2 regions of the Streptomyces sp. NPDC057543 genome follow, and region 2 is predicted to be linked to the other one. Evidence: riboswitches for the same ligand, from Rfam matches in the RefSeq annotation. Region 2 holds a riboswitch; the other holds the start of a gene.
The links. A riboswitch is a leader RNA that binds a small molecule or an ion and turns the genes downstream of it on or off. The one in region 2 is predicted to bind glycine.
Positions count from the first base shown of each region.

Region 1 (14,637 bases), on a different contig from region 2:
TTCCATCGCCGGGCGTGCGACGAAAACACCGACACGTTTCGGCCGACCGCGTCGAGGGAAAAATCCCTGGCGGTGACTGCGCCGCCGACGACGAATCAGCGTAATCTCCGCATAATAAAGTCTTGATACCGCCTTGTCGGCAATACCTGCGACGGCTAGTGGAATCACTGCTTGAACACGTGTCGTATAAACTTCGCGGACGAGGCAGAGAGTTGACGCACCGGCCCAGTCACCGGCCCCCTCTGGCCCCGCCCGCCGACAGCGCCGTCTGCACCCGCCCACGCATCACCGTGTCTCCGAAGTGAGAGGCGACCCACTATGCCGCTGCTTGTTCCCCCGGCCCCCGCGCCCGCTCTCCGCAGCGTTCTCGCGGCACTCGGTTCACCCACCGCAGTCCGCGAGGCCCGCACACCGGCTCTCCGATCCACCCAGGGGCCACTGAGCCCCGAACTCCCGCTCCCCGTCCATGTACTGGAGCGGATCGGTCCGAGCGGGCTCGCGCCCAGCACCCGGCTCGCCGCGTGGCGGTTCGTGATCCGCAGCTCGGAGCAGGCGGTCGCCGCGGCGGACACCATGCTCACTCCGGACGGCTGGACCTTCTCGCACTTCTTCGAGGGCCCGTACATCGCCTCGACCGAACTCGCCCTGCGCCAGGCCGAGACGGTGACACCGCATTACCAGCCACGGCTGCTGTCCATTCCTGAGCTCTACATGCTGGCGCTGTGGCTGCACGGCGACGCCGATGCAGACGCGGCCGGTGGCGCACTCGCCCCCGCTGATCTCCTGGTACCGCTGGCTCCCGCCCCGCCGGGAATCGCGGCCCACCGCCCGCACCGGGTCGCCGATCTGCTCCGCGTGATGACGCTGCGCATCACCCCGGGCCCCGGCCCCCTGCTCGGATCGCCGGCCTGACAGCGGCCGCACCTCACACCACAGCGCTGTGCCCCGCCACCGTCTCCGGTAGTGGGGCACAGCGCTGCGCGGCGCACATCCGGCCCATCCGGACTAGCCCGGTCCGGCCACCCCGAACCACCCGAAGTGACAGTGCAGTCGCGGTGAACCGTCCGGCCGGGTGACGCGTCCTCGGAGTAAGGAGAAGTGCTGCTGCGAAATCCCTGCGGATTGACGCCCGTGGGGCAACACTGGGACCGGACCGATCGATACGGGGGGGCGGCCATGAACACCTCGTCAAGCCGCAGGACATTCACTACAACGCAGCGAAAGAACCCAGCCATGTGCCAGCACCAGCCACCATGTCCGACCGCCGACTCAGCCGACCGGGAAGCCGCCCGTCTGACGGCACACCACCCGGAACAGGGCTGGAGCCTGCTGTGCAACGGCGTCCTGCTCTTCGAGGACACCGGTGAGCTGCTCCCGGACGGGCAGATCATCGCCCCGCACCGGCCCCTGGTGACCGGCCGGGTGATGAAGGCCGCCTGACCCCGGCCGGTACGAAGTGGGGCCGGCCCGGAGAGAACTCCGCACCGGCCCCGACGCATGCCCGCGTCACGCCCTGCCGCTCACGCCTCAGTTGTCGTATTCGTCCAGCGGAGGGCAGGAGCAGACGAGGTTACGGTCGCCGAAGGCGCCATCGATCCGGCGCACCGGCGGCCAGTACTTGTCGGCGGCCGAGACACCGGCCGGGAAGACCGCCACCTCACGGCTGTAGCCGTGCTTCCACTCCCCGCCCAGCATCGCCGCGGTGTGCGGAGCGTTGCTCAGCGGGTTGTCGTCCGCGCTCCACTCCCCGGAGGCCACCTTCTCGACCTCGCCGCGAATGGCGATCATCGTGTCGCAGAAGCGGTCGAGCTCCGCGAGGTTCTCGCTCTCGGTCGGCTCGATCATCAGCGTCCCGGCGACCGGGAACGACATGGTCGGCGAGTGGAAACCGTAGTCGATCAGGCGCTTGGCGATGTCGTCGACGGTGACGCCGGTGGCCTTGGAGATGGGCCGCAGATCCACGATGCACTCGTGTGCGACCAGCCCTGCCGGGCCGTTGTACAGGATCGGGTAGTGCGGTTCGAGGCGCTTGGCGATGTAGTTGGCGGCGAGTACGGCGACCTGCGTCGCCCGCTTCAGGCCTTCACCGCCCATCAGCCGTACGTACGCCCAGGAAATGGGGAGAATGCCGGCCGAACCCCACGGAGCGGCCGAGATCGGACCGACACCGGTCTCCGGGCCCGCTGCGGGCTGGAGCGGGTGGTTCGGCAGGTACGGCGCGAGGTGCGCGCGCACGCCGACCGGGCCGACGCCGGGGCCGCCGCCGCCGTGCGGGATGCAGAAGGTCTTGTGCAGGTTCAGGTGCGAGACGTCGCCGCCGAACCGGCCCGGCTTGGCGAGGCCGACCAGCGCGTTGAGGTTGGCGCCGTCGACGTACACCTGACCGCCGGCGTCGTGCACCTCGGCGCAGATGTCCGCGACGTGCTCCTCGAACACACCGTGCGTCGACGGGTACGTGATCATGAGCACGGCGAGCTCGTCACGGTGCGTCTCGATCTTGGCGCGGAGGTCCTCGATGTCGACCTCACCGTCGTCGGCGGTCTTCACCACGACGACCTTCATGCCGGCCATCACGGCGCTGGCGGCGTTGGTGCCGTGCGCGGAGGACGGGATGAGGCAGACGATCCGCTGGTCGTCGCCGTTGGCCCGGTGGTACGCCCGTACGGCCAGGAGGCCGGCGAACTCGCCCTGCGAGCCGGCGTTCGGCTGGATCGAGACGGCGTCGTAGCCGGTGACCTCCGCGAGGCGCTCCTCCAGCTCACGGATGAGGGTGAGGAAGCCCGACGCCTGCTCGGCCGGCGCAAAGGGGTGCAGCGCGCCGAACTCGGGCCAGGTGATCGGCTCCATCTCGGTGGTCGCGTTCAGCTTCATGGTGCAGGAGCCGAGCGGGATCATGCCGCGGTCCAGGGCGTAGTCCCGGTCGGCGAGCTTGCGCAGGTAGCGCAGCATCGCCGTCTCGGAACGGTGCTGGTGGAAGACCGGGTGGGTGAGAATCTCGTCGGTGCGCAGCAGGCCCTCGGGCAGCGCGTCGGCAGCTGCGGCGTCCAGCGCCTCGATGTCCCCGTCGGCGCCGAACGCGGCCCAGACCGCGGCAATCTGCGTACGGGTGGTGGTCTCGTCACAGGCGACGGAGACGAGGTCCGTGTCGACGGGCCGCAGGTTGACACCGCGCTCGCGGGCCTCGGCCACGACTTCAGCGGCCTTTCCGGGAACGCGCACGGTGAGGGTGTCGAAGTAGGAGCCGGTCACGACGTCGACGCCACTGGCACGCAGGCCCTCGGCCAGGATCGTCGCGTAGCGGTGGGTGCGAAGGGCGATCGTCCGCAGCCCGTCCGGACCGTGGTATACGGCGTACATCCCGGCCATGACGGCGAGCAGCACCTGAGCCGTGCAGATGTTGCTGGTGGCCTTCTCGCGGCGGATGTGCTGCTCGCGGGTCTGCAGCGCCAGCCGGTAGGCCTTGTTGCCGTCCGCGTCGACGGAGACGCCGACGAGGCGGCCGGGCAGGCTGCGGGCGAACTTCTCGCGTACGGCCATGAAGCCGGCGTGCGGTCCGCCGAAGCCCATCGGCACACCGAAACGCTGCGTGGTGCCGACCGCGATGTCCGCGCCCAGGTCGCCCGGTGAGGTGAGCAGGGTCAGGGCCAGCAGGTCGGCGGCGACCGTGACGATCGCACCCCGTTCGTGGGCCTGCTCGATCAACGGCTGGATGTTCCGCACCGCTCCGGAGGCGCCCGGGTACTGCACCAGCACACCGAAGACGCCGCGCTCGGCAATCTCTGCCGGGATACCGTCGGAGAGGTCGGCGACGACGACCTCGACACCGGAGGGCTCGGCGCGGGTCTCGATGACGGCGATCGTCTGCGGCAGGGCGTCGGCGTCGACCAGGAAGACGCCGTTCTTGACCTTGCCGACGCGCCGCGAGAGCGCCATGGCCTCGGCGGCCGCGGTGCCCTCGTCGAGCAGCGAGGCGCCGGAGGTGGGCAGCCCGGTCAGCTCGGCGACCATCGTCTGGAAGTTGAGGAGCGCCTCCAGGCGGCCCTGCGAGATCTCCGGCTGGTAGGGCGTGTAGGCCGTGTACCAGGCGGGGTTCTCCATGACGTTGCGCAGGATCACCGGCGGGGTGAAGGTGCCGTAGTAGCCGAGCCCGATCATCGGTGCCAGCACCTGGTTGCGGTCGGCCAGGGCGCGCAGCTCGGCGAGGACCTCGGCCTCGGTGCGGGCGGCCGGCAACCGGAGTGCCTCCGCGCTCTTGATGACATCGGGTACCGCGGCCGCGGTCAGCTCGTCCAGCGAGCCGTAACCGACCTGGGCGAGCATCTTCGACTGCGCCTCGTCATCGGGCCCGATGTGGCGCTGTTCGAACGGAATACCCTGCTCCAGCTGGGAGAGCGGAGTGCGACGGGGGGTCATGGTGGAGGCCTCCTGGTCTGTCACGACCTGCGAGGGGCACCACGGCGCGGGTGCCCGGACGGCCTCCCCCTCTGTCATCTCAACCTGAGAGCTTCACCGGCACGCCTTGTGGCGTACCGGCTTTCACCGTCGGTGAGGAAGGGAACCGACGGCGCTCGGCCGCACGGAACCCGCCCTGCTTTCCAGAGTGACCTCGTCCGTGCGGTACGGGGGCCTGAGAGATTCCGGGGAGGATTTGCTCCTTCGGCGCCTCCGGAGTCGCTCCGGAGGACTCTCCCGCACGGGGTCAGCAGCCATCACCAGCCTACCAGCGGGGTTCGTGGTGGAATTCTCGAGTGGCCAACCCCCCGGATCTGCACTTTTGTAGTGCTTGTGGAGTAGCCGCGACCAGCGGGAGGGACCGTGCAGACCGACATCGATCCGCGCAGCCTGATCGGCCGCAAGGCGTTCGACCGCAAGGGCACCAAGATCGGAACCGTGGACGAGGTGTACCTCGACGACGCGACCGGTGTTCCCGAGTGGGCAGCCGTACGTACCGGACTCTTCAGCCGGGACGCGTTCGTCCCGCTGGAACCCAGCGAGTTCGTTGAGGATTCGCTTCGCGTCCCCTTCGACCGGGCGCTGATCAAGGACGCACCCGACTTCGGCGTCGGTCGCCATCTCTCACCGGAACAAGAGCTCCAGCTCTACCGGCACTACGGTCTGGACTCCCCGCCCGAGGAGACCGGCCCGGACAGGGACTTCGGCAGACTGGCCGGCCAGGACGAGTAGTCCGCAGGGTTCCGCACCAGCGGCAGCGGATCGGCCGGTTGCAGCTGCGGGTCGTCGATCCGGAAGGTACGCACCCGGCCGGGCGCGGACTCCGGTTCCTCGAACCGCACCGTGACCCGGCCGACACCGCTGCCCTGCACCCAGCCATGGCCGTAGACGTCATGGCGCACGTCGTGTCCGGCGGGCCAGCGCCGGGCGGCGAGCTGTTCGGAGGTCTCGGGGGTCTCCTCCCCCGCACTGCCGACGGGCTCGTCCCCCTCGTCACCCGCTTCCTCCTCGGCCGCTTCCCCGGTCGCGGCCCGCTCGCCGGCGGCCTGCGCGAAGAGGTCCTCCTGCGTGTAGTCGGCAAGCCCCGTGACGCCCACCCCCAGGAGCCGAACGCCTCCCGTGGTGTCCACGGCCTCCAGGAGCCGCGCGGCAGCCTCACGGACCACCGTGGGGTCGTCCGTGGGCCCACGGAGCGTCTCGGACCTCGTGAGCGTGGAAAAGTCGTACCGGCGCACCTTCAGCACCACCGTCCGCCCGGACCGCCCCGTGCCCCGTAGCCGTTGGACACATCGGCCGGCCAGCCGCTCGACCTCCGTCCTGACCCGCACCCGATCGTGCAGGTCCGCGTCGAAGGTGTCCTCGACCGACACCGATTTGGCGTCCCGCTCCGCGACGACGGGCCGGTCGTCGTACCCGAATGCCATCCGGTGGAGCGAGCCGCCGTGCGCCTTTCCCAGCAGGCGTACGAGCTCCGCCTCACCTGCCTCGACCAGGTCGTTGACGGTCGTCATCCCTGCGCGGCGCAGATGGTCCGCCGTCGCGGGCCCGACGCCCGGGAGGATCCGTACCGGCATCGGTGCGAGCAGCTCCCGCTCCGTGCCCGGCTCGATGAGCACCAGCCCGTCCGGTTTGGCCTGCTCCGAAGCGATCTTGGCCAGCATCTTGGAGCCGGCGAGCCCGACCGAGCCGGTCAGCCCGGTGACCGCCTTGATGACCGTACGCAACTGCCCGCCGATCTCCAGCGCCGAAGCCGTGTCATCGGCCGCCCCACCGGCTTCCAGGTCCACGAAGGCCTCGTCCAGGCTGAGTGGTTCGACCAGCGGGGAGAGCCGCCCCAGCAACTCCATCACTTGGTCGCTGACCGTCCGGTAGAGCAGGAAGCGGGGCACCAGATAGGCCGCGTTGGGGGCCAGCCGCCGGGCCTGCGCCATGGGCATCGCCGAATGAACCCCGAAACGCCGCGCCTCGTACGACGCGGTGGCGACGACTCCGCGTGGCCCCAGCCCACCGACCACGACCGGTTTTCCGCGCAGGCTGGGCTTCGCCGCCTGCTCGGCGGAGGCGTAGAAGGCATCCATGTCGAGATGCAGGATGGTGGGCGCGGCTCTCACATCAATCGATGCTGCCCCATGGCACTGACAATCGCCGCGCCCGATTCCTCACTCCGGTCAGCCGGCGCGGTTGCGCCGCCGCGCGAGCTCATCGGTGGGGTTGTTCCCGACCAGTGTCTCGCCGGTGTCCACGCGTTCTCCGTGCAACTGCGACAGCGCGACGTCGACGTCCTGCCACACCACGCCCACGGCAATGCCGAAGACACCCTGGCCGCCCTGGAGCAGGTCGACGACCTCGTCGGGCGAGGAGCACTCGTAGACCGTCGCCCCGTCACTCATCAGCGTCATCCGCTCCAGATCCTGGAACCCGCGGGCCCGCAGATGCTGAACCGTGGTGCGGATGTTCTGCAGGGCGACGCCCGTGTCCAGGAAACGCTTGACGATCTTCAGCAGGACGACGTCCCGGAAGCTGTAGAGCCGCTGTGTGCCCGAGCCGTATGCCGGCCGGACACTCGGCTCGACCAGCCCCGTGCGCGCCCAGTAGTCGAGCTGCCGATAGGTGATCCCCGCAGCCGCACACGCTGTCGGCCCCCGATAGCCGATGTCGTTGGCCGATGCCACGCCGCCCCCCGCCACCGCCGCCGGTTGAACCGGTTGCCTGATGGTGTGGTCGGCTGTACTCCCCTGCTGCGGATACGGCCCACCCGCTGCCGTACCGTCGCCGCTGCTTCTCACGCCGACCTCCGTCCTTGACCTGCCATCTCGAAGGTAGGCAGTCACTCGGGGTGCGTCAACGATCGCCACACTCGGCACGCCGAGTGATAATCACCCTGAGGGTGGTTTCCCGTGACTCGTGAGCGGGAAAGGCTTGTCGAATGCGCTGACGGCGACCCCGTAGAACGGTCACTGACTGTTGGTGCCGAAGTCCTCCGGTGAAATCTGATCGAGGAACTCGCGGAACTTCTCCACCTCGTCCTCCTGTTCGTCGGGGATGGCGATGCCTGCGTCGTCGAGCACCCCGTCGCTGCCGTAGATCGGCGTTCCGGTGCGCAGCGCGAGCGCTATGGCGTCGGACGGCCGCGCGCTCACCTCGACCCCGCTGGCGAAGACCAGCTCCGCGTAGAAGACCCCTTCACGCAGGTCCGTGATGCGGACCTCGGTGAGCTCCTGGCCGACGGCCTCGAGCACATCCTTGAAGAGATCATGGGTCAGCGGCCTGGCCGGCGCCATGCCCTGCTGGGCAAAGGCGATCGCGGTCGCCTCACCAGGACCGATCCAAATGGGGAGGTACCGATCGCCTCCCACTTCACGCAGGAGCACGATCGGTTGGTTCGAGGGCATTTCCACCCGGACACCCACAACGTCGAGCTCGTTCACACAGCAACCCTAGGACGTGCTCGGCAGGTTTGGGTAGTCGGGCACCGACGAGATCAGTGGAACCGGACCTTCAGAGCGGTCTGCACAAGGGCCGAATGAAGCCGTACGGACAGCTCGGCGAGCTCCCTCGCGGTGGCCTCGGCATGCGCTCTGGTCTGCGGATTCCGGTGCCGCCGTAGGGGCGCGACCACCTGCTCGATGAGTCCCGCCTCGCGGTCGGCGGCTGCCCGGATGGCACGGAGGTGACGCGGTTCCAGACCGAACCGGCCCAGATCCGCCACAAGCCTGGCCACCGTAACCATCTCGGCGTCGTAGCCGCCCTCGCCGCTCGGAGCGACCAGGCCGTACGACTCCCACTCGTCCAGGTCACTCTCGGTGACCTCGGTCGCCGCGAGCAGCTCGGCACGGCCGATCCGGGCCGCGGTCGCCCTCCCGGGCTCCGCACCCCAGCCGCCGTCGGTCAGGTCTCTGGGGCCGCCCCCGGAGGGCAGGGCGGGCTGCTCGCCGCGGGCGAGGGCGTCCAGATGCTCGCGGATGACCTTCAGCGGGAGGTAGTGATCCCGCTGCATACGCAGCACTCGCGCGAGCCGCTCCACGTCGGCCGCCCGGAACTTGCGGTATCCGGAGGGGGTCCGCTGCGGCTCGACGAGCCCTTCGGCCTCCAGGAAGCGAATCTTGGAGATCGTCACTTCGGGAAACTCGTCCCGCAACTGCAGGAGCACCGTGCCGATGCTCATCGGGCGGTCGTCGGCGGTGGCGGTGCCGTGACCGGCACCGCCCGTCGGTGTTCTCAGCATGGACCTTCCCTGACGGGTCAGATGCCCCGCTGGCTCGCGTAGAAGACCAGCCGGTACTTGCCGATCTGCACTTCGTCGCCGTTGGACAGGGCGACGGAGTCGATGCGCTCGCGGTTGACGTAGGTGCCGTTGAGGCTGCCCACATCCCCGACCGTGAAGCTTCCGTCGGGGCTCCTGCGGAACTCCACGTGCCGCCTCGACACCGTCACGTCATCGAGGAAGATGTCGCTCTGCGGGTGGCGGCCGGCCGTGGTCAGCTCGCTGTCCAGCAGGAAGCGACTGCCGGAGTTCGGACCGCGCCGCACCACGAGCAGCGCCGACCCGAGCGGAAGGGCGTCGACGGCGGCCTGCGCCTCGGGCGAGAGGGACGGCACGGGCGTCTGCCCGGTGGCCTCCGCCTCGTACGCCTCGAGACCTGAGATGGAAATGGTCGAGGTCGTCTCCGAGGCACGCTCGGGAATTCCGCCCCTCAGCGGCGCACCGCAGTTGGAGCAGAAACGACTGGCCTCGGCGTTGCGGTGTCCGCACCTCGTACAGACCGGCATGGACGAACCCTCCTGCCTCGGAGTAAACCCTCCACCCGTACCTGAGGTTGACGGTTCTCCGAAACCTATGCGGCCGGCACCGGCAGGGTCAACAGACGACGCGCCGGAAGCGCCCGAATTGTCACTGCCCGAACCCGACACCTGATCGCGGAAGAGCGGGCGCTCCGAGCCCTGCTCATCTGCCTGGCCATGGCGCGGTGCGCGATGGCGGGCAGCCTCATCGCGAGCGCTCTTGCCGAACAACTTCCCAAACAACTTCACGGGCGATTCCCCTTGACCGAAATAGACCCGCCCGTGGGGCAGGACGAACCCTGAATGAACACACCTGCCGACCCGGACATCTTCACAACGTCCGTATCCACTCGACAGTTTCCACCACGCACCACCATTACGAAGCGGCGACCCCCCGCAACCGCCTGGCCGTATCCTTCGCCCCCTCGGTGCCGCGGCCTCACGGGGACGACGACCGAGCGTAGTCAGGCCGCTTTGCCGGTCGCAAGACATCCACGACGATGTCGTCGGCCTGCTCAACATGCACGGTGGCCTGCTCCTTCTCCAATGTCTGCACCACACCGCCGGGGATGTTCAGCGCCGGCTCCAGGTCCTGGGGCTTGCCGATCACCTTGAACACATACGGCGCGGTGATCTTACGGCCGTCAACCTTGACCTTGCCGCCGTCACCGGAAAAGTAGGTATTGGCCACCACTCTGACGCCGTTGACCTCGATCGCCTCGGCGCCCGCCGCACGCAACTCCTGGAGCGCGTCGAGCAGCATGTCCGCCTTGACTCCGTTTCCCGGGTCGTTGACGGTGAGGGTGATCCCGGGCCCGTGCGCGGCCACAGTGCCCGCGAGAACGCCGAGTTGCCGTTCCTTCTCCACCGTCTGCTTGCGCGCCTCCTCGGCCTGGTCGGAGCTGTTCTCCAGCTCCGTGCGCTGAGCGTCGAGACGCTGCTTCTCGTCCTCCAGACGCTGTGTACGGTCGTCCAGCTCGTCGAGAATGCGGACGAGGTCCTCCTGGCGGGCACCTCTCAGTGCGCTGTTGTCGCTGTTCGAACGGACCTGAATGGCCAGCCCAAGACCGAGGACGAAGAGCAGCAGCGCGACGATGAGTTGGGCCCGTGTCACCCGCGGCGGCCACAGCCCGGCGATGAGCCGCTGACGCCCGGTGAGTTCCTTGGCAGCGTCGGCCGGCTGCTCGCCGGGGTGCTCCTTGCCGCTGGAAAGTTCTTCGTTGCTCATCGGCCTCAGGCCCGGAAGACGTGCCGGCGGATGGCCGCGGCGTTGGAGAAGATCCGGATCCCGAGCACGACCACCACACCGGTGGAGAGCTGCGCGCCGACGCCCAGTTTGTCGCCCAGGAACACGATCAGTGCGGCCACCACAACATTCGACAGGAACGACACGACGAACACCTTGTCGACAAAGATTCCGTCGAGCATGGCCCGCAGACCACCGAAGACTGCGTCGAGAGCAGCCACCACAGCGATCGGAAGGTAGGGCTCGACCACCGCCGGCACCTCTGGCCGGACCAACAGTCCGACCACGACTCCCACGACGAGGCCCAGTACGGCGATCACGATGTGCCCTTCCCTGTCTCTGCCGCACCACTGCCTGTGTCTGCGGCCTTGTAAGGCTCTGCTGTTCGTACGATCAGGCTCGGCGCGACCGGGAGGCTCACCTTCTCCTGGACGGACATGCTCGTCCTGATGTCGAAGGTGTCCTTGAGTGCCTGCAGATACTGGCCGTCGGCACTGTCCTGGAATGCGCTGCTCAACGGCTTCCCGTCCCCCACCGCCAGCACCGTGTACGGCGGCACGAGCGGTCTGTTGTCGACCAGTATGGCGTCGCCGGCCGCACGGATCGCCGACAGGGCGGTCAGGCGCTGCCCATTGATCGCGATCGCTTCCGCACCGGATTGCCACAGGCCGTTGACGACCCGCTGCAGGTCCCGGTCTCGGACCCGCCCGGTGTCGGAGAACCCGCTGGTCTCCCTCGGCCCGCCACCGCCCTGGTCGGTGCCCTTGGCGTCGTCGACGACGAGTTTTACGCCGGGCCCCTCCACCGGTGTCGCTCCGGCGAGCAACGCCACCAGTTCCCCCTGGTCCCCGCCGTGCTTCTTCAACGCCTTGCGCTGTCGACTGCCCACATCGTCCCGGAGCTTGTCGACCTGCGCCTCGAGTCTGTCCGCCGCCGCCGTCTCCTCGCCGATACGGTCGATCAGTTCCTCGCGCTCCTTGGCAAGGACCGGCGCGGCGACGCGTGCCTGCGCGGCGCCGAGCGTGACAACAAGGGCAGCGAGCACCAGACAGGCGGCGAGGCCGAGTTTCGCCTTGAGTGTGCGGGGCAGTCCCGCGCTCCCGTCGGCCTCGCGACGTGCCGATGCCTCGGCGTACCCGTCGTCGAGACTGTGGTCCATCACATTGGTCAGCAGCGACATGGACGCGTCGGGGCGCGAGGCGGTACTCCGATCGGGGGGCTGCTGCGACATGCCGCACATCGTCGCACGTCGCCACGGCTACCGCCGAATGGCCCCACCCGTGTGCCCGGAGGCGTCGCTCGGTACCTCCAGGCACACCAGTGGAACCCTTAGTGACCTGCGCTGTCCACGACCGCTGCCCATTCGTCCAGCAACGCCTGCGCGGAGGCGTCGTCCGGGCCCTCGGCCCACAAATGGGTGACAGCCTCGGCCGGGTCCGGAAGCACCATCACCCACCGCCCGTCGGCCTCGACGACCCGCACGCCGTCAGTCGTGTCGACACTGCGGTCCCCGGCAGCCTCCACGACGCGGCGCATGACCATGCCTTTGACGGCCCAGGGTGTGGCCAGATCACGCCGCAGGACGTGGGCACGGGGAATACGGGCATCGATCTGGCTGAGGGTGAGCTGGGTCCTGGCGACGAGCCCGAGGAGCCTCACGAAAGCGGCGGAGCCGTCGAAGACGCTGCTGAATTCGGGAACGATGAAGCCGCCGCGGCCGTCTCCCCCGAAGATGGTGCCTTCCTCACGTCCCACACGCGTCAGATCGTCGGGCGATGTCGTCGTCCATTCGACCTGCGTGCCGTGGTACGCCGCGACCTGCTCGGCGACCCGCGTGGTGGTCACCGGCAGCGCCACCCGCCCGCTGCGCCGCTCGGCGGCCACGAGGTCGAGCATCACCAGGAGCGCCCGATCGTCCTCCACGATCCTGCCCCGTTCGTCGACCAGGGAGAGTCGCTCACCGACCGGGTCGAATCGCACGCCGAAAGCGGCCCGCGCCGAGGAGACGATCTCGCCCAGCCGCACCAGTCCGGACCGCCGGGTGCCAGCGGACTCGGTGGGCCGGGATTCGTCCAGGCCGGGATTGATGGTCAACGCGTCCACGCCGAGCCGTCCGAGCAGGCTGGGAAGGACGAGCCCGGCACTGCCGTTGGAGGCGTCGACGACAACTTTGAGAGCCGCGTCGGCGATCCCTGCGATGTCCACGTTCCGCAGCAGCGATCCGGTGTACGAGTCGAAGACGCTGGACGGGAAGTGCAGGTCCCCGATCTCCCCCGGGAAGGCCCGGCGGTACTCCTGACGTGCGTAGACCCGGTCCAGCTTCCGCTGGCGTGCCTGCGAGAGGTCCGCGCCCCGCTCGTCGAAGAACATGATGTCGACCGAGTCGGGCACCCCGGGGGACGTACGGATCATGATCCCGCCGGCACTGCCGCGCGCGGTCTGCTGGCGCGCGACGGGCATTGGTACGTTCTCCAGGTCCCGTACGTCGATGGCGCTGGCCTGAAGCGCGGAAATCACCGCTCTCTTCAGCGCACGGGCACCACGGGAGTGGTCACGTGCGGTGGTGACCGTCGAACCCTTCTTCAGAGTTGTGGCGTACGCTCCGGCGAGCCGGACCGCCAGCTCCGGCGTGATCTCGACGTTCAGAATCCCGGATACACCACGGGCCCCGAAGAGATGAGCCTGCCCCCGTGATTCCCAGATCACCGAGGTGTTGACAAAGGCACCGGCCTCGATCGTCTTGAACGGGTAGACCCGAACATTGCCCTGAACAATCGATTCCTCACCGACCAGACATTCGTCGCCGATGACCGCGCCGTCCTCGATGCGGGCAGCCCGCATGACGTCGGTGTTCTTACCGATGACGCAACCGCGCAGGTTGCTGTGCTGACCGATGTAGACGTTGTCGTGCACCACGGCCTTATGCAGAAAAGCGCCGCTTTTGACAACGACGTTGGACCCGATGACCGTGTGCTCGCGAATCTCCACGCCAGCTTCAACTTTTGCGTAGTCCCCGATGTACAAGGGGCCCCGCAGTACCGCGTCGGGATGCACTTCGGCGCCTTCCGCGACCCATACGCCCGGCGAGATCTCGAAGCCGTCGATCTCGACGTCTACCTTGCGCTCGAGAACGTCGGCCTGGGCCTTCACATAGCTCTCGTGGGTACCGACGTCCTCCCAGTAGCCCTCGGCGACATAGCCGTAGATGGGCTTGCCTTCCTTCATGAGCTGCGGGAAAACATCACCGGACCAGTCCACGGAGACGTCGGCCTCGACATAGTCGAAAACCTCGGGCTCCATGATGTAGATGCCTGTGTTGACGGTGTCCGAGAAGACCTGACCCCAGGTGGGCTTCTCCAGGAAACGTTCGACCTGGCCCGCCTCGTCGACGATGGTGATGCCGAACTCCAGCGGATTCGGCACACGGGTCAGGCACACCGTCACCAGCCCGCCCTTTTCCTTGTGGAAGGCGATGAGGTCGGTGAGATCGAAGTCGGTGAGTGCATCACCGGAAATCACGAGGAAGGTGTCATCCTTCAGCGCCTCCTCAGCGTTTTTTACGCTCCCCGCAGTGCCGAGCGGTTTCTCCTCGTTGGCGTAACTGAGCTCCATCCCGAGCTCTTCGCCGTCCCCGAAGTAGTTCTTCACCAACGAGGCGAGAAACTGGACCGTTACGACGGTCTCATTGAGCCCGTGCCGCTTGAGCAGCCGAAGCACATGCTCCATGATCGGCCGATTGGCGACGGGCAGAAGCGGCTTGGGCATGCTCGAGGTCATGGGGCGAAGACGAGTGCCTTCGCCGCCAGCCATCACGACGGCCTTCATGTCGGAAACGTCCTCCTTGAACAGACGACGGTTTGGCCGACTTCGCCCGTCGGGGCGCCATCCGAATCATCAGCGGCGGGCCGGCCACTCTGCGCGGCACCGCGTCAACGAGCTCAATCGGCTACTACATCCGCCTTGACGAGTCTGCGGACCTGAACCACGTAGAGGATCCCTGCCCACCAGTAGAGCGTTGTACCCCAACCTGCGAACGCCCATCCGAAAACAGCGGCCAGAGATGCAAGCCAACCACTTCCATCGCTGAGCAGCAACAAGGGGAACGCGTACATCAGGTTGAACGTGGCGGCCTTCCCCAGGAAGTTCACCTGAGGTGG
Region 1 covers NZ_JBHVFF010000186.1:549-15,185, reverse strand. Annotated here, with positions in the region: gene ACFU8Q_RS27015 (hypothetical protein) at 319-912, shown strand; gene ACFU8Q_RS27010 (DUF5999 family protein) at 1,234-1,440, shown strand; gene gcvP (aminomethyl-transferring glycine dehydrogenase) at 1,528-4,413, opposite strand; glycine riboswitch at 4,606-4,702, opposite strand; gene ACFU8Q_RS27000 (PRC-barrel domain-containing protein) at 4,816-5,184, shown strand; gene ACFU8Q_RS26995 (DNA polymerase IV) at 5,109-6,563, opposite strand; gene ACFU8Q_RS26990 (MerR family transcriptional regulator) at 6,621-7,238, opposite strand; gene ACFU8Q_RS26985 (bifunctional nuclease family protein) at 7,407-7,880, opposite strand; gene ACFU8Q_RS26980 (MerR family transcriptional regulator) at 7,934-8,677, opposite strand; gene ACFU8Q_RS26975 (FHA domain-containing protein) at 8,695-9,483, opposite strand; gene ACFU8Q_RS26970 (DUF881 domain-containing protein) at 9,674-10,462, opposite strand; gene ACFU8Q_RS26965 (small basic family protein) at 10,468-10,800, opposite strand; gene ACFU8Q_RS26960 (DUF881 domain-containing protein) at 10,797-11,711, opposite strand; gene ACFU8Q_RS26955 (sugar phosphate nucleotidyltransferase) at 11,810-14,305, opposite strand; gene ACFU8Q_RS26950 (CDP-alcohol phosphatidyltransferase family protein) at 14,419-14,637, opposite strand, start outside.
Region 1: it holds a riboswitch for glycine, as region 2 does, so the genes downstream of both, gcvP (aminomethyl-transferring glycine dehydrogenase) here and gcvT (glycine cleavage system aminomethyltransferase GcvT) in region 2, are expected to answer to the same signal.

Region 2 (16,655 bases):
CGCGGAGAGCTGCACGGCCCCGGTGCAGGCCAGTTTGTCTGCCACCTCGACGCACGCCTCGGCCCCCTTCGGGCTGGTCGCGGGCAGCATCGGGCTGCTTTTGCCGTGCGTCACCCTGTCCCGGCGCGAGGCGAGCAGCTCGTCCGCTCCAGACCGGATCGAGACCTCCAGGGCGCCGCCGCGCGCGTCCGTCTCCACCTCGGACCAGACGGTGGAGCAGGACGGGCTGAACCGGAGCCGTACGACGTAGGCCCCCTCGGTGACGGTGCTCTCAGTGCGGGCATCCCGGTCGCAGCGGGAGGAGCCCGGATACTGCCCCCGGCAGCTTTCCTTGCGGCAGGACGCCGCCTGCCGCTCCGGGCTGCCGCCCGACAGGGCCGGGGCGCCCACGATGAAGGCCACGGCGCCCAGCGCGGCGGAGACAGCCAGCACGACGGCCGTCCGCAGCCGTCGCCCCCGGGCAGCCGCAGCGAGGGGCAGCCGCGGCGCAGGGGGCTGGGGCGCCGCGCTCAGCGGTCTGGTCTCGGCCCGGCAGGCGTTCTCCCACAGCGCGACCAGCGGCGCCATCTCCGTGCCCCCGAGTCGCCCCAGCGCCTCGACAGCGGTACGCGGCGGGAGCTTGACGCCGTTGAGATAACGGTGCCATGAGGACTTGCTGTGGGCGGTGCGTGTGGCCAGCGCGGCCAGGCTCAGCCCGGTCTGCTGTTTGAGGTCGCGCAGCCGCTCCACCAGCAGCAGCCCGTCGGGGCCGAGCGAGTCGGGCAGATGCTGCGGGCGAGCCGTCGCTTGCTCCTTCATGCCGTTCCCAGTCCTTCCATCCGCCATCCGGTTCATCCCGGATCGCGTGATGTGTGCCCTGTGGTAAGGGCGGCCACACGCACGGCCGAAGTCATCGGGCGATCGGCTTGTAGTACAGAGAGAAGGCGCGGTCCGAGGGCGGGCCCTGGGTGAAGCCAAGGCATAGCCAGGGTCCGCCCCGGCGCAGCACAGCCAGGCCCTCCGGCTCGCGCGGGTAGAGCCCCCTCGCAGTCTGGTCCAGCACCTGTTGCACCACGCGGCCGGTACGCACGTCGATACGGAACAGGCGGACGTCGCCGGCCGAGCCGGCGGGGTTGCCGGCGCCGTATCCGTGGCCGAGCAGCTGGTAGGCGTACGGGCCGTACAGCGCCATGCCCTGGAGGGGGATCCCCAGTTCGGCGCCGGGCTGAGCGAAATCGGCGACCGGCCGGAAGTCCCCGGCCGCGAACTGTTTGAGCCCGTACACCCCGTAGCGCGGTGTGCCGCCCACCTTGTACCGCAGCAGCAGCCGGTTGTGCGCCGGGTCGAGGGCCACCTGGTTACTCGTGGAGCCGGGGAGCGGGCGATGCGTGGCAATTCTGCGGTCACCGCGGGTCAGCACCCGGCCCGCGGTGAAGGTGAAGCGGCAGATGCCACGGCCGTAGCCGGAGGCCGGCTTCGCGTCCCACTCCGTCCACAGAGCGCCCGCGCGGCGGGCTGTGTCCTCCACGCCGAGGCCGCTGCCGTGGCCGAAGCCCAGCAGGTACATGTGGCCGGTGAGCGTGCCGCCCATGGTGAGCCGGTTCAGGCACATGTCGCCGCGGGCCGCGCGCTCGGCACGGGTGTACGGGCGCGGCTCGCCCGGCAGCCGGACGCCGCCCCCCATGACCTGGAGCGCGTACATGTGGCCGTGCCGCTCGTCGAAGGCGAAGGACTGCAGCACCGTGGAGTGGTGCAGCCGTACACCCCGGAGCCACGGCTTGCCCGCCGACGCCAGGCCGGCCGGCTGAGCCTTCGGCCGGGCTTCTGCCCTGCCGACGGGCAATGTGGTGGCCAGTGCGACCGCGGCTCCGAGGCCGAGGACGGCTCTGCGGCCCGGACTGGATGGAGGGGAAAGGGACATGGTGTTCTCCTCGCTTGCTCGATGGCCTCGTGGAACGGGCCCGCCCGCCCCGGGAGCGGGACGGGCGGGCACAGTGACTCAGCACCAGGGGACGGCGCTCACGTTGCGGACGTAGCGGGCGGAGACGTAGCCCTTGTGGTGGGAGAGCTTGTACCAGCGGTGGTTGCCGCGGACGTTGCTCCCGTGCTTCTTGCAGGGGATGTGGACCGTGCCGCCGGGACGCAGCGAACCGATGACCCGGTAGCCCGTGCCCGGGCCGGAGCGGATCCTGAGCGGCATGTGGCGGGTTACCACGCGGCCCTGTACGTAGCCGGTGCGGGTAACGGGCCGGGTCGTGGAGTGGCTGGGCGCCCACAGCCGCGGTGGGTCCGTGCGTCGGTGGGGCATCTGCTGGTGAGACGCCGTGTGCCGCTGTTGCGCGGCGGCGGTGTCGGCGGAAACGACTGCAGCGGGCAACACCGCGATCGCCGCAATCGCGGCCACGAGGCTGCGCTGGATCGTGCGATTCATGGGCTCTCCTATGAGGGTGTCTTCAGGATCGGCTGAGCGAGACCCTGTGTCGCTCAGCGTTTCCTGGCCCTCGGACAAAGATTCCGTCCCACGCGTTTCCGGGAGAAAGTGGGACGTCCCACCGAGGGGATCAACCCCATTTCCGGCAGGCTGCGGATGAGGGCCCCGTCAGGGTGGGCGGTGACCAGCCGTTCGATCTCGTCTTGGCAGCGCTTTGAGGCGGGCCTTGCCGGCTGCCGGTTCGTCGGCGGGTTCGCGGATGAGTTCGGCGGTGCGCCGTTCGCCGGGAAGCGCGACGTGGCGGGCCTGTGCGGAGTTCACGGCGGCGTCCGCCAGGGCCTGCGCCACGGTCTGCTCGCTGACGCCGTGCCCGCCCAGGCAGTCGGCGATGCGGGTGGTTCCGGCGCGCCGGATCTCGCTCGCGGTGACGTTTCGGCCCAGCAGGATGAGCCCGGACTTCGTCGTGGGGTCCACGACGCGTTTCAAAGCGCCACCGGCAGCCCTCTCAGCGGCCGGCCGGGCCGGACGTTTTCGGGCGACGGACCACGAGGCACGAACAGGCCAACCAGCCCCAAGTGCTCTGATCAGGCAGAACATCACTCGGCAGCACGCCCGGGCACCATGCGACCTGATCGGTCACGGTCTCGTAATGCGTAGCTTTCACTCCTGGCGACGTGCACCGACCGCACACCACGTCTCGAGGTGACGTCGTGGGCGCCCGGTCACCCCGGAGGCCGCCGCATCCCAGCCCCCGGGAGCGAGGCGTCCCTGGGACATCCTCGGGACTTCTCAGGGACTTTCACCTCTGTCCGAGGAAGATTCCAGGGACTTTTCGCTACCTGGGCAGGGAAGGCCCTGACAGCGTTGAAAGGCAGGAACGCGCTGTTCAGGGCCCATCCTGTCAGCACTCGATGATGTTCACCGCGAGACCGCCACGGGCCGTCTCCTTGTACTTCACGCTCATGTCCGCGCCCGTCTCCTTCATGGTCTTGATGACCTTGTCCAGGGAGACCTTGTGGCTGCCGTCGCCGCGCAGGGCCATCTTCGCCGCGGTGACGGCCTTGACCGCGGCCATGCCGTTGCGTTCGATGCACGGGATCTGGACGAGACCGCCGACCGGGTCGCAGGTCAGGCCGAGGTTGTGTTCCATGCCGATCTCGGCGGCGTTCTCGACCTGCTCGGGGGTGCCGCCGAGGACCTCGGCGAGGGCGCCGGCGGCCATCGAGCAGGCGGAGCCGACCTCTCCCTGGCAGCCGACCTCGGCGCCGGAGATGGAGGCGTTCTCCTTGAAGAGCATGCCGATGGCTCCGGCGGCGAGGAGGAAGCGGACCACGCTGTCCTCCTTCTCCGCCTCGGTGGCACCGCCGGCCGCGAAGTTCATGTAGTAGTGCAGCACGGCCGGGATGATGCCCGCGGCGCCGTTGGTGGGGGCGGTGACGACCCGACCGCCCGCCGCGTTCTCCTCGTTGACCGCCATCGCGTAGAGGGTGATCCACTCCATCGCGTGGGTCTGCGGGTCGCCCTCGGCGCGCAGCTGGCGGGCGCTGTTCGCGGCGCGGCGGCGGACCTTGAGGCCACCGGGCAGGATGCCCTCGCGGGACATGCCGCGCGAGACGCAGGCCTGCATGACGCGCCAGATGTCCAGCAGACCCGAGCGGATCTCGTCCTCGGTGCGCCAGGCGCGCTCGTTCTCCAGCATCAGCGAGGAGATCGACAGTCCGGTGTCCTTCGCGAGCCGCAGCAGTTCGTCGCCGGTGCGGAAGGGGTGCTTGAGGACGGTGTCGTCGAGAACGATCCGGTCCTCGCCCACCGCGTCCTCGTCCACGACGAAGCCGCCGCCGACGGAGTAGTACGTCTTCTCCAGGAGGGGGGCGCCCTCGTGGTCGTACGCGAAGATCGTCATGCCGTTGGCGTGGTACGGAAGGGCCTTGCGGCGGTGCAGGACCAGCTGCTCGTCGGCGTCGAAGTCGATCTCGTGCATGCCGAGCAGATTGATCCGGCCGGTGGTACGTATGCGCTCCACCCGGTCGTCGGCGGACTCCACGTCGACCGTACGGGGCGACTCGCCCTCCAGACCGAGCAGGACCGCCTTGGGGGTGCCGTGGCCGTGACCGGTCGCGCCGAGGGAGCCGTACAGCTCCGCGCGTATGGAGACGGTGTGGGCGATCAGGCCCTCGTTCTTCAGCCGTCGCGCGAACATGCGGGCGGCGCGCATCGGGCCGACCGTATGGGAGCTGGACGGGCCGATGCCGATCGAGAACAGGTCGAAGACCGAGATGGCCACGGGTGACTCCTAAGGGTTGGTAGACGCCGTTGTCTGCCGGGTGGTGCGGTACGGACCGGTCGGCCCGAAGAACAGCGGGACAAGGGATGGGGCACCGCGCTCACTGCCCAGTGTGCGTGGTGCCCCGCCCGAAAGGTGACGAAGTGTGTCCGGTATTACTCCCGGGACGCCCCTCGTTCCGGACTGCTAGAGGCCGGGGTACAGCGGGAACTTCTCGGCCAGCGCGACGACGCGGGCCTTCAGGGCGTCCGCGTCGTAGGACGGCTTGAGGGCCGACGCGATGATGTCCGCGACCTCCGTGAAGTCCTCGGCCTGGAAACCGCGGGTGGCCAGGGCCGGCGTACCGATCCGCAGACCCGAGGTGACCATCGGCGGCCGCGGGTCGTTCGGGATGGCGTTCCGGTTGACCGTGATGCCCAGCTCGTGCAGCCGGTCCTCGGCCTGCTGGCCGTCCAGCTCGGAGTTGCGCAGGTCGACGAGGACCAGGTGGACGTCCGTACCGCCGGACAGCACGGAGACACCGACCTCGGTGACGTCCGGCTGGACCAGGCGCTCGGCGAGGATGCGGGCGCCGTCCAGGGTGCGCTGCTGGCGCTCCTTGAACTCCTCGCTCGCCGCGATCTTGAACGAGACCGCCTTGGCCGCGATCACGTGCTCCAGAGGACCACCCTGCTGGCCCGGGAAGACCGCCGAGTTGATCTTCTTCGCCAGCTCCTGGGTCGACAGGATGACGCCACCGCGCGGACCGCCGAGGGTCTTGTGCGTGGTGGTCGTGACGACATGGGCGTGCGGCACCGGGTTGGGGTGCAGACCCGCGGCCACCAGGCCCGCGAAGTGCGCCATGTCGACCATCAGGTACGCGCCGACCTCGTCCGCGATGCGGCGGAAGGCGGCGAAGTCCAGCTGACGGGGGTACGCGGACCAGCCGGCGACGATCAGCTTCGGCTTGGACTCCTTGGCCAGGCGCTCCACCTCGGCCATGTCCACGACGCCGGTCTCGTCGACGTGGTACGGGACCACGTTGTAGAGCTTGCCGGAGAAGTTGATCTTCATACCGTGGGTCAGGTGGCCGCCGTGGGCCAGGTTCAGGCCCATGATCGTGTCGCCGGGCTTCAGCAGCGCGAACATCGCGGCGGCGTTGGCCTGCGCACCGGAGTGCGGCTGGACGTTCGCGGCCTCGGCGCCGAACAGCGCCTTGATGCGGTCGATGGCGATCTGCTCGACGACGTCGACGTGCTCACAGCCGCCGTAGTAGCGGCGGCCGGGGTAGCCCTCGGCGTACTTGTTGGTGAGGACGGAGCCCTGGGCCTCCATGACCGAGACCGGAGCGAAGTTCTCCGAGGCGATCATTTCGAGGGTGGACTGCTGGCGGTGGAGCTCGGCGTCGACAGCGGCGGCGACGTCCGGGTCCAGCTCGTGGAGGGAGGAGTTGAGAAGCGACATCAGATGGTCCCTTGGGTCTCAGTTGCCGGAGAACTCGGTGTACTCGTCGGCGGAGAGCAGGTCCTTCGGCTCCTCCGCCATGCGTACCTTGAACAGCCAGCCGCCCTCGAAGGGCGCGGAGTTCACCAGCGACGGGTCGTCCACGACGTCCTGGTTCGCGGCGGTGACCTCACCGGTCACCGGCGAGTACAGGTCGCTCACGGACTTGGTCGACTCCAGCTCGCCGCAGGTCTCGCCCGCGGTCACCGTGTCACCGACCTCGGGGAGCTGGGCGTAGACGACATCGCCGAGCGCGTTGGCGGCGAATTCGGTGATACCGATCGTGGCGACACCGTCCTCGACGGCCGACAGCCACTCGTGCTCCTTGCTGTAACGCAGCTGCTGGGGGTTGCTCATGACCTGAATTCTCCTGTACGCGGGGGAGTGCTGATGAACGGTGGTCTTACGGTGTGAGACGGGACTACGTCACTTCCGAGGTGCGCGGACGTCACTTCTGACGCTTGTAGAACGGCAGCGCGACGACCTCGTAGGGCTCATGGCTGCCCCGGATGTCCACTCCGACGCCCGCGGTACCGGGCGTGGCGTGCGCGGCATCCACGTACGCCATGGCGATCGGCTTGCCCAGGGTGGGCGACGGGGCGCCCGAGGTGACCTCGCCGACGACCTCGCCCCCGGCGACCACGGAAAAGCCGGCGCGCGGCACGCGGCGGCCCTCGGCGACCAGGCCGACCAGCTTGCGGGGCGGGGCGGTCTCGGCGCGCTCGGCGGCGGCCTCCAGGGCCTCGCGGCCGACGAAGTCGCCCTCCTTCTCGAACTTCACGACCCGGCCGAGACCGGCGTCGAACGGGGTCAGCCCGGTGGTCAGCTCGTGCCCGTAGAGCGGCATGCCCGCCTCCAGGCGCAGCGTGTCGCGGCAGGAGAGCCCGCACGGGATCAGGCCGCGAGAGGCGCCCGCCTCGGTGAGGGCCTTCCACAGCTGCTCGGCGTGCTCGGGGGCGACGAACAGCTCGAAGCCGTCCTCGCCGGTGTAGCCGGTACGGGCGATCAGCGCGGGGACACCGGCGACGGTGCCGGGCAGACCGGCGTAGTACTTCAGGCCGTCCAGGTCGGCGTCGGTGACGGCGGCCAGGATGGCGGGGGACTCGGGGCCCTGGACGGCGAGCAGCGCGTACGCGTCGCGGTCGTCGCGCACCTCGGTGTCGAAACCGCCGGCCCGCGCGGTCAGCGCGTCCAGCACGATCTGGGCGTTGCCGGCGTTGGCGACCACCATGTACTCGGTCTCGCCCAGCCGGTAGACGATCAAGTCGTCCAGGATGCCGCCGTCCTCGGCGCAGATCATCGTGTAGCGGGCGCGGCCCACGGAGACGGTGGCGATGTTGCCGACCAGCGCGAAGTTCAGGAAGGCCGCGGCCTCGGGGCCGGCGACGGTGATCTCGCCCATGTGCGACAGGTCGAAGAGACCGGCCCTGGTGCGGACCGCGTTGTGCTCGTCGCGCTCGCTGCCGTACCGCAGGGGCATGTCCCAGCCAGCGAAGTCGGTCATGGTCGCGCCCAGCGAACGGTGCAGGGCATCGAGGGCGGTGAGACGGGGGGCGGTGCTCATGGATGTGGCTCCCAGGGCATGACGACAGGACGATCCCTCCCCATCTGTCATCGGAACCTGAGAGGTTCGCCGAGAGCCCCATGAGGGGTTCGGCTTGCACCTTGGGTGGAGCCGCGGAGCGGCCCGCTTTTCAGATCTGCCTCATCCACGCGGTACGGGGCCTGAGAGATTCAAGGGAGGAACTTGCTCCTTCGGCGCCCGGCACATGCAGTGACCGGAGCTCTCCCGCGCGGATTCAAGCGGCCTTTATGCAGTTGGCCCGGTCATCATTGCACGCGTCGCGCTGGAGTGGATCCCCGGTCCCTCGCGGGAATCAACGGCGTGGACGGTTGTGCCGCATTACCTTTTCTTTACACTTCAGAGGCATGCGTGGGGTGACCCGACAGGGGGAGGGGCGATGACGTTGCAGCGATACGCGACGACCGCGGGGGTCGCGCACGGAGCGATGCCCGCACAGCCGGGGGCGGCACCTGTCGCGGAAGCGCGTGGCCCGCACGCGCCCGTCGTAAGGGACCTGCGGGAGCGGGGCGGGCGCGGCCCGCACAGCCTGCACTTCTCGGCGGGCGACGTGGTGGTGGTGTCCGGGCTGCCCGGCAGCGGCAAATCCACCCTCATCCGGCGGACGGTGACGACGGCCCACGCCATCGACTCCCAGGACACCCGGGACCGCTGGGCGGGGCTCGTGCCCGCGTTATTCCCGTACGCCCTCTACCGCCCCCTCGTCCGCGTCGCCCACTACTGGGGGCTGTGGCGGGTGCTGCGCTCCGGCGATTCCGTCGTCGTCCACGACTGCGGAACCCAGGCGTGGGTACGCGGCTGGCTGGCCCGTGCCGCCCGGCGCCGGGGCCGCGTCCTGCACCTCGTCCTGCTCGACGTCACACCGCAGACGGCGAGGAACGGCCAGCGGGAACGCGGCCGCGGCGTCTCCGGATACGCCTTCGCCCGGCACCGCAGGGCGGTGGGGAGGCTGTTGCGGGGCACCGAGACCGGCCTGCTGCCGCCCGGGTGCGCCTCGGCGGTGCTGCTGGACCGGGAGGCGGCCGGGCTGCTGGCCCGGATCGCGTTCGTGGACGTACAGGGCCCGGGAGCCGGACGTTAACCTTCTGCCGGAAGGCTCGGGGAAGAAGGGGAAGCAGTGGACATTCCGGCACAGGGTCAGTCCCATCCGCAGAGCGGATGGCCCGCCAATGAGCTCGAAGAGGTGCTGATGGCCTCGGTGGGCAGCCCGGAGGCGGGCGGACGGCTCGTCGAGGTGCTCGGGCGCAGCCAGGTCTGGGTGCCCCTGCCCGCCGGCGGCGGACCCGACTCCGCCGACCTGGACCTGCCGACGCTGGAGATCGAGGGTGCCGCGTACGTCCCCGTGTTCAGCTCCGAACAGCAGTTCCTCAGTTGTGTCGGTACCGCCATGTCCTTCGCCGTCGCGCCCGCCCGCGATCTCGCCCGCGGACTGCCCCCGCAGCTCGGCATCGCGGTGAACCCGGGCGGCGCCGTCGGGATGCCGGTGCCACCGCTCGCGGTGGCCGAGCTCTGCCGCGCCGGACGCACCCCGCTGGACGGACCGGCCAGCGGCGGCCGGGTCCGGCTGTACGAGCCGGACTGGAAGGAGGAGCCCGTCGACTTCCTCGCCGCGGCGGCCGGTGAATTCGAGGAGAGCGGTGTCGTACTCACCGCGCGCCGGACACTGGCCAGCATCGAGGGGGGCGAGCCCGTCCTCTTCATAGGCGTGGAGTTCTCCACCTGGGAGGGCGCCGGGCGCAACGCCCCCATGGACGCCCTCGGCCGTGCGCTCGGCCGCGTCGAGGTGCCCTGGCCGGTCAATCTGGTCCTGCTCGATGTGGCGCAGGACCCGGTCGGGGACTGGATGCGGGAGAAGGTCCGGCCGTTCTACCGGCGCGAGACCCAGTAGCACGCCGACGGCTCCGGAGCCGATTGCCACGTCGGCCCATGGCGTCAAGTCGGTGTCAGGACCGGCGCATAAGCTGGTTTGATGGCTGGTGCCACGGCATCATGCCGCACCCGTGTGCCCCGGGAGCGGCGGGCCGACACAGTGGCACAGTGGATCGAAGAGGGGCGGGACCAGGTGAGTGCGTCAGGCACCGCGGCGGCCGGGCAGGTCGAGCACATGCTGCGCCAAGTGACGCCCGGGCGCTACGACGCGTACGAGGCACTGCTGCAGGCCCTCGCGAACGACCGGATCTGGATGCTCCTCTGGCACGGTCAGGCGGGCTCGCCCGACGCCCAGTACGGGAACATGGAGGTCGACGGCCTCGGCTACGCCCCCTGTGTGACCTCCGCCCAGGAGCTCTCCGCCAGCGGCTGGAACCGGGCCCATGAGCTCGTCGCCGGTCGCGACATCGCCCGCGCCCTCTTCCCCGACCGCTGGGGCATCTGGCTCAACCCGCACGCCCCGGGCGGCGGTGTCGGCATCCCCTGGCTGGACCTGCGTCGGATCGCCACCGGCCTCGACCGGATGCCCGCGGGCCCGCTCCGGCTCACCGAGCCGGCCATCGAGATCCCGCAGTTCTACGCCCTGCTCACGCAGAACGCCCACCACACCCCCGCGATCCGCTCGCTGCGCCGCGCCTGGGTACAGCCCGCGCTCGGGGTCCCGTATCTCGCCATCGGCCTCGATCTCTACGACACGAGCCAGCCCTCGGTCGATGCCGTGCGCGCGATGATGCAGCAGTCGATCGGCGCGGTCCCGGACGGGCTGCCCGTCTCCACGGTCGCGATGTCCGACGAGTACGACCCGGTCGCGATGTGGCTGCGCGCCAACACCCGCCCGTTCTACGACCGCGAGGCGCACGCCCCGGCGGCCCCGGCGGCCGGCTACGGCTACCCGCCGCCGCAGGGCGCGTACTGAGCCTGCCGGCGGTCGTGTTCGTACCGGCGCACCCCGGCGTACCCGGGACGGCAGGTGTACGTGCCGGGTGTGCCGGGAATGCATGCGTATGGCCCTGATTGCCGGAACGAACGTACGTATCCGGCATCAACTCCCCGAATCCCGGCCCGCGTTCCCCTTCCGCATGTCTCCGCGCTCCCGTGCGCACCTCGCGGAACCCTCCGCGTGGCTTCCCGCACCCCATGTCCGAGATCTCCGTGCTGGGGGCGTCTGGTGGTGAAAGCGACGTGAATCTACGCACGTGCCCCCTTCCGCCTCAACTGACCTGTGTTCGGCGGGCGTTCACATCCGTCCGGATAACGGAACACCCCTGACCGCATCACGGTTAGGCATCCATTCGCCTGACGGTATGGCTACCGCGCGCAACAGCAATGAAGACTCCCGCAGCAAGGGCGTCCTGCCGCCTCTGTGTACGACTGACTGATCCGTGCCGCCACAGCGGCCAGTTCGGCCCGGCCACCGCCGGTTGAGAGGGGTCCTTGCCACGATGACGGCACCACTGCATGAGCCGACCACGGAAGCGGACCCGATCGCGACCAGTGGTCCCGCAGCCGACTCCGGGGTGAAGAAGGTCGAGGGACGGTCTCTCAAGCAGATCGCCTGGAACCGCCTGAAGCAGGACAAGGTCGCGCTGACGGGTGGCATCGTTGTCCTCGTCCTGATCGTGGTGGCGATCTTCGCCCCCCTCATCGTGGGCCTGCTGGGGCACCCGCCGAACGACTTCCACCAGGACAAGCTCGACCCGCTGACCAATCTCCCCACCGGTTCCCTCGGCGGCGTGAGCGGCGACTTCCTCTTCGGCGTCGAGCCCAACAAGGGGCGCGACGTCTTCAGCCGGATCGTCTACGGCGCCCGGATCTCGCTGCTCGTGGCCTTCCTCGCGGCCCTGGTCGCGGTGGCGCTCGGCACGCTCTTCGGGATCATCGCCGGCTACTTCGGCGGCTGGGTCGACGCGGTGATCAGCCGGGTCATGGACGTGCTGCTGTCCTTCCCGCAGCTCCTGTTCATCATCTCCCTCGTCTCCGTCCTCCCCGACGATCTGCTCGGCCTCACCGGCAGCGGGGTGCGCATCGCCGTACTCGTCGCCGTCATCGGATTCTTCGGCTGGCCGTACGTGGGACGCATCGTCCGGGGCCAGACGCTCTCGCTGCGCGAGCGCGAGTACGTGGAGGCGGCGCGCAGCCTCGGCGGGGGGCGCGGGCACATCCTCTTCCGTGAGTTGCTGCCGAACCTGGTGGCGCCGATCACCGTCTACGCGACGCTCATGATCCCCACCAACATCCTCACCGAAGCGGCCCTCAGCTTCCTCGGCGCCGGTGTCCGGCCGCCCACGGCCTCCTGGGGCGGCATGCTGCGGGACGCCCTGGAGACGTACGAGCACGACCCGATGTTCATGGTCTTCCCGGGCGTGACGATCTTCATCACCGTACTGGCCTTCAACCTCTTCGGGGACGGGCTGCGCGACGCCCTGGATCCCAAGGGGACCCGATAGCCCACGACTTGCCCCTGCCGCACTGTCAGGTGGCTCTTCCCATGGTTCTCCGGCAAGCAATGGCCTGGGACCGCGATCTCGGAGGTTACGAGAAAATGTCCACAGTTACCTCGAAACGACGGCTCACCGCTGGTGCGGCTCTCGTGGTCGCGGCGCTGATGACCACCTCGGCGTGCGGCGGCGGCGGCGATGACGGCGGCAGCGGCGGCGGCAGCAAGGCGAAGGGCGCCGGCTTCAACGCGGCGTTCAACAAGGTCGCCAACCCGTCCACCAAAACGGGTGGAACCCTGAAGATGGTCGGCAAGCAGGACCTCGACTCCGCCGACCCCCAGCGTGCCTACTACGGCATGGCCTGGGACTTCATGCGCTTCTACACCCGCCAGCTGGTCACGTACGACGCCAAGCCCGGCGCCGCCTCCACCAAGCTGGTCGGCGACCTCGCCACCGGCCCCGGTGTGATCTCGGACGGCGGCAAGACGTACACGTACAAGCTGCGGGACGGCCTCACTTGGGAGGACGGCTCCAAGCTGACCTCCAAGGACGTCAAGTACGGCATCGAGCGCATCTGGGCGACGGACACCATCACCGGTGGCCCGCAGTACCTGATGCAGACGCTGGACCCCAAGCACGAGTACAAGGGCCCGTACAAGGACACGTCCGCGGACAAGCTCGGTCTGAAGGCGATCGAGACGCCCGACGACAACACCATCATCTTCAAGCTGCCCAAGCCCAACGGTGACTTCGAGCAGTTCCTCGCCATGCCGTCCGGCTCGCCCGTGAAGGCGTCGGAGGACACCAAGGCGAAGTACACCCAGCGGCCGTTCTCCTCGGGCCCGTACAAGTTCGAGACGTACAAGCCGGGCAAGAGCATCGTGCTCGTCCGCAACGACAAGTGGCAGAAGTCCTCGGACCCGGTCCGTGCCGCGCTCCCGGACAAGGTCACGGTGACGATCTCCGCCAACCTGGAGGAGAACGACAAGAAGCTGATGGAGGGCGACTACGACGTCGACCTCAACGGCACCGGCATGACCCAGTCCGGCCGTGTGACCGCCGTCCAGGACCACAAGGACAGCGTCGACAACATGCAGACGTCCTTCGTCCGCTACGTCGCGCTCGTCCACACGGCGAAGCCGCTGGACAACGTCCACTGCCGCAAGGCCGTCTTCTACGCCACGGACTTCGCGGCCCTGCAGCAGACCCGCGGTGGCGAGATCGCCGGTGGCGCGATCGCCAACAGCACCCTGCCGGCCTCCATCAAGGGCCACAGCGACTACGACCCGTACGGTGTCCTCGCCCGCAAGGGCAAGCCGGACGCCGCCAAGGCCAAGGAAGAGCTGAAGGCCTGCGGCAAGCCGGGCGGCTTCTCCACCAAGCTCAGCGCCCGTAACAACAACCCGGGCGAGGTCGACACCGCCGAGGCGCTCCAGGAGCAGCTCGGCAAGGTCGGCATCAAGATCGAGGTCGACCCGATCGACGGCGCCGAGGCCTCCAGCATCACCGGTTCGCCGTCCGTCGTGAAGAAGCGCGGCTACGGCATGACGATGAGCGGCTGGGGTCCGGACTTCCCGTCCGGCCAGGGCTTCGGCCAGCCGCTGTGGGACAGCCGGTTCCTGTCCGAGACCGGTAACTACAACGAGTCGCAGCTCAAGGACCCGCAGATCGACAAGATCTTCGACGACGCGATCGCGGAGACCGACCCGGTCAAGGCCGGCGAGATCTACAAGAGCCTCGACAAGCGGATCCTGGACCAGGCCGACTGGATGCCCTTCATCTACGAGAAGAACATCACCTGGCGCGGTAAGCGACTGACGAACGCCTACATGGCCGACGCGTACAACGGCCGTTACGACTACGTCTCGCTCGGCGTCGTCAAGTAATCGCTGTAGTCAACAGCATGTGCAGTCAACCCGGTTGACTGCTCCACCGCCGCCGAAACCCGCCAGTCCGAAGGGCAGGTGATGGCCCGGGGCGGTGGCCGGGAGCCCCCACAAGGGGTTCCCGGCCACCGGCGGGCCGCGCACAGTGCTTGCTTATCTCATCCGGCGCCTGTTCGCCGTAGTCATCATGGTGCTCGTCGTACTGCTCGCGACCTTCACCATCTTCTTCATGCTGCCCAAGTGGGCGGGTCAGGACGTCGCAGTCCTCTTCGCCGGCAAGGCTTCCGGTGCCGAGCAGCTCCAGGGCATCCGGATAAAACTGGGTCTCGACGACCCCCTCCTCGTCCAGTTCTGGGACTTCGTCAAGGGCATCCCGATGGGGCGCGACTACGCGAACGGTGACGACGTCACCCACTGCGCAGCACCCTGCTTCGGCTACTCCTTCCGCACTGAAGTGCCGGTCTGGACCACCCTCAAGGACGCCCTGCCCGTGACCGGCGCCCTTGCCGCAGGTGCCTGCGTCCTGTGGCTCATCGGCGGCGTCGCCACGGGTGTCGTGTCCGCGCTCAGGCGTGGCACCATCTGGGACCGTGCCGCGATGACCACCGCCCTCGCCGGCGTCTCCCTGCCGATCTTCTTCACCGGCATGGTCGCGATGGGCCTGTTCGTGCACAACTTCGGCTGGGTGCACATCGCCGACAACCTCTCCACGGACGACGGCATCGGCACCTGGTTCCAGAGCCTGATCCTGCCGTGGATCGTGCTCGCCTTCCTGAACGCCGCGATGTACGCCCGGCTCACCAGAGCCACCATGCTCGACGTGCTCGGTGAGGACTACATCCGCACCGCCCGCTCCAAGGGCCTTGGCGAGGGGACCGTCATCACCCGGCACGCCCTGCGCTCCGCGATGACGCCGATCCTCACCGTCTTCGGCCTGGACATCGGCGTGCTCCTCGGCGGCGCCGTCCTCACCGAGTCCACCTTCAACCTGCCCGGGCTCGGGCTCGCGGCCGTCCAGGCCATCAGCAACAAGGACCTGCCCGTGATCCTCGGCGTCACACTGTTCGCGGCTCTCGCGATCGCCGTCGCCAACCTCGTCGTCGACATTCTGTACGCCGTCATCGACCCGCGAGTGAGGCTGGGATGACCGAACTGCACAAGAGCGGTGCCGCACTGGGCGAACCCGCCCCGGCCGGCTCGCCCGCTCCCACCGCCTTCCTCGACGTGCGCGACCTGAAGGTGCACTTTCCGACCGACGACGGCCTGGTCAAGTCCGTCGACGGGCTCAGTTTCACGTTGGAGAAGGGCAAGACCCTCGGTATCGTCGGCGAGTCCGGCTCCGGCAAGTCCGTCACGTCGCTGGGCATCATGGGCCTGCACACCGCGGGCCAGTACGGAAAGCGCAAGGCACAGCTCTCCGGCGAGATCTGGCTGGACGGCAAGGAACTGCTGTCCGCGGACCCCGACGAGGTGCGCAAGCTGCGCGGCCGCGACATGGCCATGATCTTCCAGGACCCGCTGTCCGCGCTGCACCCGTACTACACGATCGGCAAGCAGATCGTGGAGGCGTACCGGGTCCATCACGACGTGGACAAGAAGACCGCGCGCAAGCGGGCGATCGAGATGCTCGACCGGGTCGGCATCCCGCAGCCCGACAAGCGCGTCGACAGTTACCCGCACGAGTTCTCCGGCGGGATGCGCCAACGCGCGATGATCGCCATGTCGCTGGTCAACAACCCCGAGCTGCTCATCGCAGACGAGCCGACGACCGCGCTGGACGTCACCGTCCAGGCGCAGATCCTCGACCTGATCCGGGATCTGCAGAAGGAGTTCGGCTCCGCGGTCATCGTCATCACCCACGACCTGGGGGTCGTGGCGGAGCTCGCCGACGACATCCTGGTGATGTACGGCGGGCGCTGCATCGAGCGCGGACCGGCCGAGCAGGTGTTCTACGAGCCCCGGCACCCCTACACCTGGGGTCTGCTGGGTTCGATGCCGCGTCTCGACCGCGACCAGACCGACCGGCTCATCCCGGTCAAGGGTTCGCCGCCGTCGCTCATCAACATCCCGTCGGGCTGTGCCTTCAACCCGCGTTGCCCGTACGCGGATGTGCCCAAGGACGACGTCACCCGCACCGTACGGCCCGAGCTGCAGGAGGTCGGCAGCCGGCACTGGGCGGCCTGCCACATGTCGCAGGAGCAGCGGGAGCGTATCTGGACCGAAGAGATTGCGCCCAAGCTGTGAGCGAGGACAAGGCCGTGACGAGCGAGGACAAGGGCGTGGACGTTCCGGCGCAGAGGCCTGCCGGGGGCGGCGGGACGGTCAAGGGCGCCGCCTCACGCGAGGTGCTGCTCAAGGTGACCGGGCTGCAGAAGCACTTCCCCCTCAAGAAGGGGCTGCTGCAGCGCAGCGCCGGTGCCGTGAAGGCCGTAGACGGGATCGACTTCGAGGTGCACTCGGGCGAGACCCTGGGCGTCGTCGGGGAGTCCGGCTGCGGAAAGTCGACGATGGGCCGGCTGGTCACCCGGCTGCTCGAACCCACCGCGGGGAAGATCGAGTTCGAGGGCCAGGACATCACGCACCTCGGCGTCGGCGCCATGCGCCCGATGCGCCGGGACATGCAGATGATCTTCCAGGACCCGTT
Region 2 covers NZ_JBHVFF010000008.1:47,693-64,347, forward strand. Annotated here, with positions in the region: gene ACFU8Q_RS03025 (DUF2690 domain-containing protein) at 1-798, opposite strand, end outside; gene ACFU8Q_RS03030 (teichoic acid biosynthesis protein C) at 890-1,900, opposite strand; gene ACFU8Q_RS03035 (SH3 domain-containing protein) at 1,979-2,410, opposite strand; gene ACFU8Q_RS03040 (hypothetical protein) at 2,579-2,884, opposite strand; gene ACFU8Q_RS03045 (L-serine ammonia-lyase) at 3,312-4,694, opposite strand; gene glyA (serine hydroxymethyltransferase) at 4,881-6,137, opposite strand; gene gcvH (glycine cleavage system protein GcvH) at 6,156-6,533, opposite strand; gene gcvT (glycine cleavage system aminomethyltransferase GcvT) at 6,625-7,740, opposite strand; glycine riboswitch at 7,881-7,978, opposite strand; gene ACFU8Q_RS03065 (AAA family ATPase) at 8,138-8,839, shown strand; gene ACFU8Q_RS03070 (enhanced serine sensitivity protein SseB) at 8,876-9,646, shown strand; gene ACFU8Q_RS03075 (enhanced serine sensitivity protein SseB C-terminal domain-containing protein) at 9,821-10,603, shown strand; gene ACFU8Q_RS03080 (ABC transporter permease) at 11,130-12,134, shown strand; gene ACFU8Q_RS03085 (ABC transporter substrate-binding protein) at 12,230-14,011, shown strand; gene ACFU8Q_RS03090 (ABC transporter permease) at 14,157-15,158, shown strand; gene ACFU8Q_RS03095 (ABC transporter ATP-binding protein) at 15,155-16,255, shown strand; gene ACFU8Q_RS03100 (ABC transporter ATP-binding protein) at 16,291-16,655, shown strand, end outside.